2 linked regions of the Flocculibacter collagenilyticus genome follow. The main gene of each other region encodes a partner of the protein of the gene in region 2 in a complex. Links are inferred from orthologs where the notes say so. Each region holds a gene or a part of one and is shown on either strand. Other genes may lie near its edges. The genes, in order: mfd and uvrA.

What was found.
Region 1: the proteins of uvrA (region 2) and mfd are in contact, whole or in part, in a crystal structure (PDB 4DFC), measured with the Escherichia coli proteins. The link is inferred for Flocculibacter collagenilyticus from one-to-one orthologs.

The regions. Positions count from the first base shown.
Region 1 is NZ_CP059888.1:1,827,593-1,831,997, reverse strand. What follows is about bases 299-4,376. They hold mfd (transcription-repair coupling factor), read left to right. Parts: upstream 299-678; coding sequence 679-4,176; downstream 4,177-4,376. Other genes in these bases: HUU81_RS08170 (CsiV family protein), read left to right, coding at 4,210-4,376; HUU81_RS08180 (carbon-nitrogen hydrolase), read left to right, coding at 299-610. Outside these bases: more of HUU81_RS08180, read left to right, coding at 1-298; more of HUU81_RS08170, read left to right, coding at 4,377-4,405. UniProt on the Escherichia coli protein: Couples transcription and DNA repair by recognizing RNA polymerase (RNAP) stalled at DNA lesions. Mediates ATP-dependent release of RNAP and its truncated transcript from the DNA, and recruitment of nucleotide excision repair machinery to the damaged site.
Region 2 is NZ_CP059888.1:3,334,404-3,338,119, forward strand. What follows is about bases 106-3,494. They hold uvrA (excinuclease ABC subunit UvrA), read left to right. Parts: upstream 106-468; coding sequence 469-3,294; downstream 3,295-3,494. Other genes in these bases: HUU81_RS14820 (tellurite resistance TerB family protein), read right to left, coding at 106-239; HUU81_RS14830 (hypothetical protein), read right to left, coding at 3,342-3,494. In the rest of the region: more of HUU81_RS14820, read right to left, coding at 1-105; more of HUU81_RS14830, read right to left, coding at 3,495-3,716. UniProt on the Escherichia coli protein: The UvrABC repair system catalyzes the recognition and processing of DNA lesions. UvrA is an ATPase and a DNA-binding protein. A damage recognition complex composed of 2 UvrA and 2 UvrB subunits scans DNA for abnormalities.

The sequences.
Region 1 (4,405 bases), 1.5 Mb from region 2 along the record:
CGCAACGGGTCTCTATCACAACACCGCCGTAGTGATAGAGTCAGATGGTTCAATCGCTGGAAAATACCGTAAAATGCATATTCCAGATGATCCGGGCTTTTACGAAAAGTTTTATTTCACGCCTGGCGATATGGGTTTTGAACCAATTCAAACCAGTATAGGTAAATTAGGCGTATTAGTGTGTTGGGACCAGTGGTTCCCTGAAGGGGCAAGATTAATGGCAATGGCGGGTGCGGAAGTGTTAATTTATCCAACAGCCATTGGTTGGGATCCTCGGGACGATGATGAAGAAAAAGCGCGCCAGCTTGACGCATGGGTTATTGTACAGCGTGCGCATGCCGTAGCTAATGGTATTCCGGTAATTGCTTGTAACCGAGTGGGTCATGAATCAGACCCGTCTGGTCACAGTGACGGCATACAGTTTTGGGGTAATTCGTTTGTTGCAGGCCCGCAAGGCGAAGTGTTAGCACATGCTAATGAACAAGATGATGAAATTTTGTTTGCACTTTTAGACAAACATCGTAGTGAAGATGTAAGACGTATTTGGCCTTATTTACGAGATCGTAGAGTGGACCATTATCACGATCTCACAAAAATATACCGTGATTAATGGCAGCATTAGTCACATTGAACAATATCAATATCATTGAATAGCAGATTAAAGGTGTAATTTAAAACATGTCTACCACTAACTTATTAAATCTTCCTTTTGTAAAAAACAATAAAGATAAAATCCACTGGGGAAATTTAGTAGGTAGCGCCCTTTCGCTTGCAGTAAGCGAAGCGGTAGACAAAGCCGCTGGGCCAACATTACTTGTTGTGCCCGACACACCTACTGCACTTAAAATTGAACAAGAGCTCGCATTTTTTAAACAGCCCAATGATTATGACGTATTTGTATTCCCAGACTGGGAAACCTTACCATACGATAGTTTTAGCCCGCACCAAGATATAATCTCGCAACGCTTACAAACACTTTATAACTTACCAAAACTTAAAAGCGGTGTCGTTATTGTCCCTATTAGCACGGTTATCCAACGAATTGCTCCGAAAGCTTACATTAATGCTAATAGCTTAGTGGTTAAAAATGGTGACAAATTTGACCCATTCCAATTGCGCAATGACTTAGAATCAGCAGGTTATCACTCGGTTGATCAAGTGATGGAGCACGGTGAGTACTCATTACGAGGGTCAATTTTCGATATTTTCCCAATGGGTTCAACCACACCCATTCGATTAGATCTTTTCGATGATGAAGTTGATAGCATTCGTATTTTTGACATTGAAACGCAGCGCTCTGGCAATAAACTAGACAAAGTGGAGTTACTACCCGGTAGTGAATTTCCTACTGACGAAGATGCCATTGAACGTTTTAGAACAAAATATCGCGAGCTGTTTAAATTATCGAATGAAAAAGAAAGTATCTATCAGCAAGTAAGCAAAGGAAATATGCCTGCTGGTATTGAATACTATTTGCCACTATTTTTCGATAATGTTGCGACCATTTTTGATTACTTGCCTAATAACACATTGTTATTAACGCTTGGGGATCTTGAAGGTGCAACTGATCAAGCTTGGAAAGATATATCGTTTCGCTACGAAGACAGACGTTATGATGTAACACGGCCTTTATTAGAACCAACTAGTATATTCTTACCTAAAGAAGAATTATTTAGCCACTTCAAAACATACCCGCGTATTACGTTAAGTATTGCCGAGCTTACCAAAGCGGCGGGCAGAACAAATATTGATGCCGCGACCATTCCTGACATCGCCATCAATAATCAGTCAAAAACGCCATACAAAAGTTTACAAGACTTTATCGTAAGCATTAAAGAGCAGCGCGGCCGAGTGTTGTTTTCAGTTGAGTCGGCTGGCCGAAGAGAAACCGTTTCAGAATTGTTGGCAAAAGCTGATATACGGCCACAGGAATTTCAGCACTTGTCTGCATTTTTAGACGCACAAACAAGCGTTGGCTTAGTGGTTGGTACAGCTGAAAATAGTGTAATTTTTAATCCTCACCATAAAACACAACCGCCTGTAGTGCTTATTACTGAAACAGAATTGCTAGGTCATCGTGTCAGCCAGCGCAGGCGTCGCCGCAAACACGAAAAAGAAACCAGTGCCGATGCTATTGTTCGCAATTTAGCAGAGCTTAAAGTCGGACAGCCTATTGTGCACATTGATCACGGTGTCGGGCGTTATTTAGGCTTAGAAACCATTGATGCTGGCGGAACGCAAACCGAATTTTTATCGATTCAATATGCAAATGACGCAAAATTATTTGTACCAGTTTCATCGCTAGAGTTAATTAGCCGTTATTCAGGTGGCGAGCAAGAATCAGCCCCCCTTCATAAACTAGGTTCTGACGCTTGGGAAAAAGCAAAAAAACGTGCTGCTGAACGTGTAAGAGACGTAGCAGCTGAACTACTAGATATTTACGCCCAACGTGAAGCGAAGCCAGGTTACGCTTATAAAATTGATAAAGAACAATATGTGCAATTTGCAAATGGCTTCCCTTTTGAGGAAACCGTTGACCAAGTGGATGCAATAGAGTCTGTTATTCAAGACATGACAAAAGCAAATGCGATGGACAGATTGGTGTGTGGCGATGTGGGCTTTGGTAAAACAGAAGTAGCTATGCGCGCAGCTTTTGTGGCTGTTAATGACGGAAAACAAGTAGCGTGCTTAGTACCCACCACCCTGCTCGCACAACAACATTATGAAAACTTTAAAGACCGATTTGCCAATTGGCCAATTAAAGTAGAAGTGCTATCGCGCTTTAAAACACCTAAAGAGCAAAAAGCAGTACTAGAAGAATTAAATAACGGTCGTGTAGATATCGTGATTGGCACACATAAATTACTTCAAGAAGATATTAAGTTTGCCGATTTAGGCTTACTGATCGTTGATGAAGAGCACAGATTTGGTGTACGCCAGAAAGAAAAAATTAAAGCATTGCGTGCTGATGTAGACATTTTAACTTTGACTGCCACTCCAATTCCTCGAACACTCAATATGGCCATGAGCGGGATGCGCGATTTATCAATTATTGCGACTCCTCCGGCCAAGCGATTGTCGGTTAAAACATTTGTCAGACAAAAAGATAACGCACTTATACGCGAAGCTATTTTGCGCGAGATTAAACGTGGTGGCCAAGTCTATTTCTTGCACAATAATGTAGACACCATTGAAGAAACCGCCCAAGCAATAGCTACGTTAGTGCCTGAAGCGACGGTTACTACCGCACATGGTCAAATGCGAGAAAAAGAACTTGAACGCATCATGTCTGATTTTTATCACCAACGTTTTAACGTGATCGTGTGTACCACAATTATTGAAACAGGCATCGACGTTCCAACCGCCAATACTATTATTATGGACCGAGCCGACCATCTAGGTCTGGCGCAAATGCATCAATTAAGAGGCCGCGTTGGACGCTCGCACCACCAAGCATACGCCTATTTATTAACGCCACATGAAAAGCGCATGACAAAAGATGCCATTAAGCGTTTAGAAGCTATTGAGAACCTTGAAGACTTAGGGGCTGGCTTCGCACTGGCAACCCACGACTTGGAAATACGTGGTGCAGGTGAGTTATTAGGTGATGAACAAAGTGGCCAAATTGCATCTGTAGGTTATACCCTTTATATGGACATGCTGGAACAGGCCGTTCACGCGTTAAAAGAAGGTAAAGAACCAACGCTTGATCATCTAATTAGAAAGCAATCTGAAGTTGAACTAAGAATTCCAGCATTACTGCCAGATGACTACATTCATGACGTTAATATTCGCCTTTCGTTGTATAAAAAAATTGCAAGCTGTACATCCACCGAACAATTAGATGATGTACAAGTAGAATTAATCGACCGTTTCGGATTACTGCCTGATGCAGCCAAAAACCTGATCAAGATAACAGAATTTAAAATGATCACTGAAAAGTTAGGTATTAGTAAACTTGAAGCTGGACCAAAAGGCGGTGTGATTGAGTTTACTCAAAACACAAAAGTTGACCCAAGCTTCATTATTTCCTTGATCCAAACACAACCTCAGATATATCGTATGGAAGGACCTACCCGCTTAAAATTTAATATTGAAGCAAAAGATACCAAAGAGCGTGTGAAACTAATTAATGCAATTTTAAATGATTTACATGAAAGACAAGTTGCAGCCTAACCGTTACCAGTAATAAGAGTGGTATTTTTAAACATGATAAAGCACGTACGTGTTGTTTTAACGATTTTATTTGTTTCTGTTGTTACATTTTCGACTCAAGTTGAAGCGCAAACGCGTTCTGGCGGTGTTCGATGGTTTGAAATTGAAATCATCTTATTTACTAATAACAAAACAGATGCTGATGTCGCAGAAAAGTTTGAGGACAACGTCACGGCAATACCCTTAAAAA
Region 2 (3,716 bases):
TCTGTCGCTGTGTCAGCGGTATTTTCGGCCTGCTCACAAATAATGTTTAGCTCTTCGTGACTTAAGTTGAATCGCTTTTGCAATAACTCTTTAAGTACCCGCTCTTCTGTTACTTGCTTATCATCGTCTGCTTTCGCAACTTCAAACAATAATGCCGCAGCTGCTAGTTCTCTTCTATGTTTAGGTTCAGGTTGGGTGTTTTCTTTGCCTACTAATAACTGTTTAAGTGCATTTAACACATATTCACCTTTTCAATTATGGTTTGAATTACGCTGATATATTTAAATATACGTTGCTATGCAAATAAAGTAACCAGCGTATTGTTTCTAATTGTTATTTTATTCGCACGTTTTACAGCTTTGTTTAAGTGAATAATCAAAGTAGTACAGGTATAACATTAAGTTATGTCGACCTTTGTGCGACTTATGTGCCATAATTCTTCTTTTACTTTCAGGTAATCGTTGCACAATGGATAAGATTGAAGTTAGAGGCGCCAGAACCCATAATCTCAAAAATATTAATTTAGAAATTCCTCGCGACAAACTCATTGTTATTACAGGACTCTCCGGTTCAGGCAAATCTTCTTTAGCGTTCGATACTTTATATGCTGAAGGCCAGCGCCGATACGTTGAATCGCTTTCTTCATACGCTCGTCAATTTTTATCATTAATGGAAAAACCCGACGTTGATCATATTGAAGGTTTATCCCCTGCAATCTCTATTGAGCAAAAATCAACATCACATAATCCACGCTCAACAGTTGGCACTATTACCGAAATTTATGATTATTTAAGACTCCTCTTTGCACGTGTTGGCGAACCTCGGTGTCCAACTCATCAGGAACCACTGGCAGCACAAACCGTTAGCCAAATGGTAGATAAAGTATTGGCGCAAGAACAAGGTGCCAAAATCATGGTGCTAGCGCCGGTTGTGCAAGAACGTAAAGGTGAGCATTTAAAAACACTAGAAAACTTAGCTGCCCAAGGTTTTATCCGCGCAAGGATTGACGGCAATGTATGTGATTTGTCTGATCCCCCTGAGCTTGAGCTACACAAAAAGCACACGATAGAAGTTGTTGTGGATCGCTTAAAAGTCAGAGATGACATACAGCAGCGTTTGGCTGAATCATTTGAAACCGCGTTAGAGTTGTCAGGCGGTACGGCAAAAGTTGCATGGATGGAAGAAGATAAGTCTGAAATGCTATTTTCAGCTAATTTTGCTTGTCCGTTATGTGGCTATAGTATGACAGAGCTAGAGCCGCGTTTATTTAGCTTTAACAACCCAGCAGGTGCCTGCCAAAGTTGTGACGGCTTAGGTGAAAAGCAGTTTTTTGATCCTGACAGAGTTATTAGTAACCATGAATTAAGTTTGTCTGGCGGAGCCATTCGAGGATGGGATAAACGCAATTTCTATTATTTTCAAATGCTCACAGCATTAGCGGAACATTATGGCTTCGACCTAAATACGCCTTTCAATGAATTAGCAGCAGAACATCAAAAGGTAGTGCTAGAAGGAAGTGGACGAACCGATATTGAATTCAAATATATGAATGATCGCGGTGACGTGGTACAGCGTAAACACCCTTTTGAAGGGATATTACCTAATATGTCGCGTCGCTATCGAGAAACAGAATCTAACGCGGTGCGTGATGAGTTATCAAAATATATTAGCCATCAATCATGTCCAAGCTGTGACGGTAGTCGACTGCGTGAAGAAGCAAGAAATGTATTTGTAGAAAACAGTAAAATCAGTGATATTACCTACATGTCCATTGGCGACTCGTTAAGTTTCTTTGAACAATTAAACTTAGTAGGCCAAAAGGCTCAAATTGCTGAAAAAATTCTTAAAGAAATTCAAGATCGACTTACCTTTTTGGTGAATGTAGGGCTTAATTACTTAACCTTGTCACGCAACGCAAATACCTTATCAGGTGGCGAAGCTCAACGCATACGACTTGCTAGCCAAATTGGTGCTGGTCTTGTAGGAGTGATGTACGTACTAGACGAACCGTCCATTGGCTTGCATCAACGGGACAATGACCGCTTACTTGGCACATTAACGCACCTTAAAGAGTTAGGGAATACTGTTATTGTTGTTGAGCACGATGAAGATGCAATAAAAATGGCTGACCACGTTATTGATATTGGTCCAGGTGCTGGCGTACACGGTGGCCATGTTATTGCTCAAGGCACGGTTGACGACATAAAAGCAGAGCCAAAATCATTAACGGGGCAGTATCTTTCAGGTACCAAAGAAATTGCAGTACCAAAAATACGCCACGAACCTCAAGATGACAAGTGGTTAGCACTAAACGGTGCAACGGGAAATAACCTCAAAAATGTCAGTATCAAACTACCTATAGGACTAATTACCTGTATTACGGGTGTATCAGGTTCAGGCAAGTCTACCTTAATTAATGACACTTTATATCGTGTTGCCCACAGAGAACTAAACGGTGCTATGAGCGAAGAGCCAGCGCCATATGAAAGCGTGGATGGCATGGATCAGCTAGATAAAGTAATTGATATTGACCAAAGTCCAATTGGGCGTACGCCTCGCTCTAACCCTGCAACTTACACAGGTATATTTACTGCCATTCGTGACTTATTTGCAGGCACACAAGAAGCGCGTTCACGTGGCTACAAACCAGGGCGATTCAGCTTTAACGTTAAAGGCGGTCGATGTGAAGCATGCCAAGGTGATGGCATGATAAAGGTTGAAATGCACTTTTTACCCGACGTGTATGTACCTTGCGATGTATGTAAAGGAAAGCGCTATAATCGAGAAACGTTGGAAGTACAATATAAACAAAAGAATATTCATCAAGTACTCGACATGACTGTTGAAGATGCACGTGAGTTCTTTGAAGCGATTCCTGCAATATCTAGAAAACTTCAAACATTAATGGACGTGGGCTTGTCTTATATTCGACTTGGACAATCTGCTACCACCTTATCTGGTGGTGAGGCTCAGCGTGTAAAGCTCGCTAAAGAGTTATCGAAAAGAGATACAGGTAAAACACTTTATATTTTAGATGAACCAACCACAGGGCTTCATTTTTACGATATTCAACAGCTGCTTAATGTTATTCATCGCCTACGCGATCATGGTAATACTATTATCATTATCGAACATAACTTGGATGTCATTAAAACTGCGGATTGGATTGTCGATCTTGGCCCAGAAGGCGGTTCTGGTGGTGGTGAAATACTGGTAGAAGGTAAGCCAGAAGATATCGTTAAAAACCAACGTTCACACACCGCAAAATACTTAAAACCGTTACTCACGGCCTAATATAAAATGTAAAAAGGAGGCTTAATGCCTCCTTTCATCAAAGTATGTTAATTCAAGTCACGAACAAAATGTTCGTTATCAATCTGCCTAAAGCCTACAGCCTTTAAAAACTTCTTGTGTTCGCCATGAGTCGACTGAACTTTCAAATTAGTAATACCTAACCCTTTAAGTAGATCTAACCGTGATTCAAATAAAAATTCAGTATTTTTACGATCTCTTACATCAGGCGTAGCATAATCAATTAAAACCTCTGCTTGACCATCTTTTGCTTCAGTTAGCATAAAAAGTCCTACAGGTTTTAAGTTTCTCATGATGACAATTGTTGGCATAACTAGCCAACTCTTATCAAACTTAGGAAAAAAAGACTTTATATCTTCATAGTGTGAGTCCACCATAATTTCAACAAGTGGCCCTTTACCTGA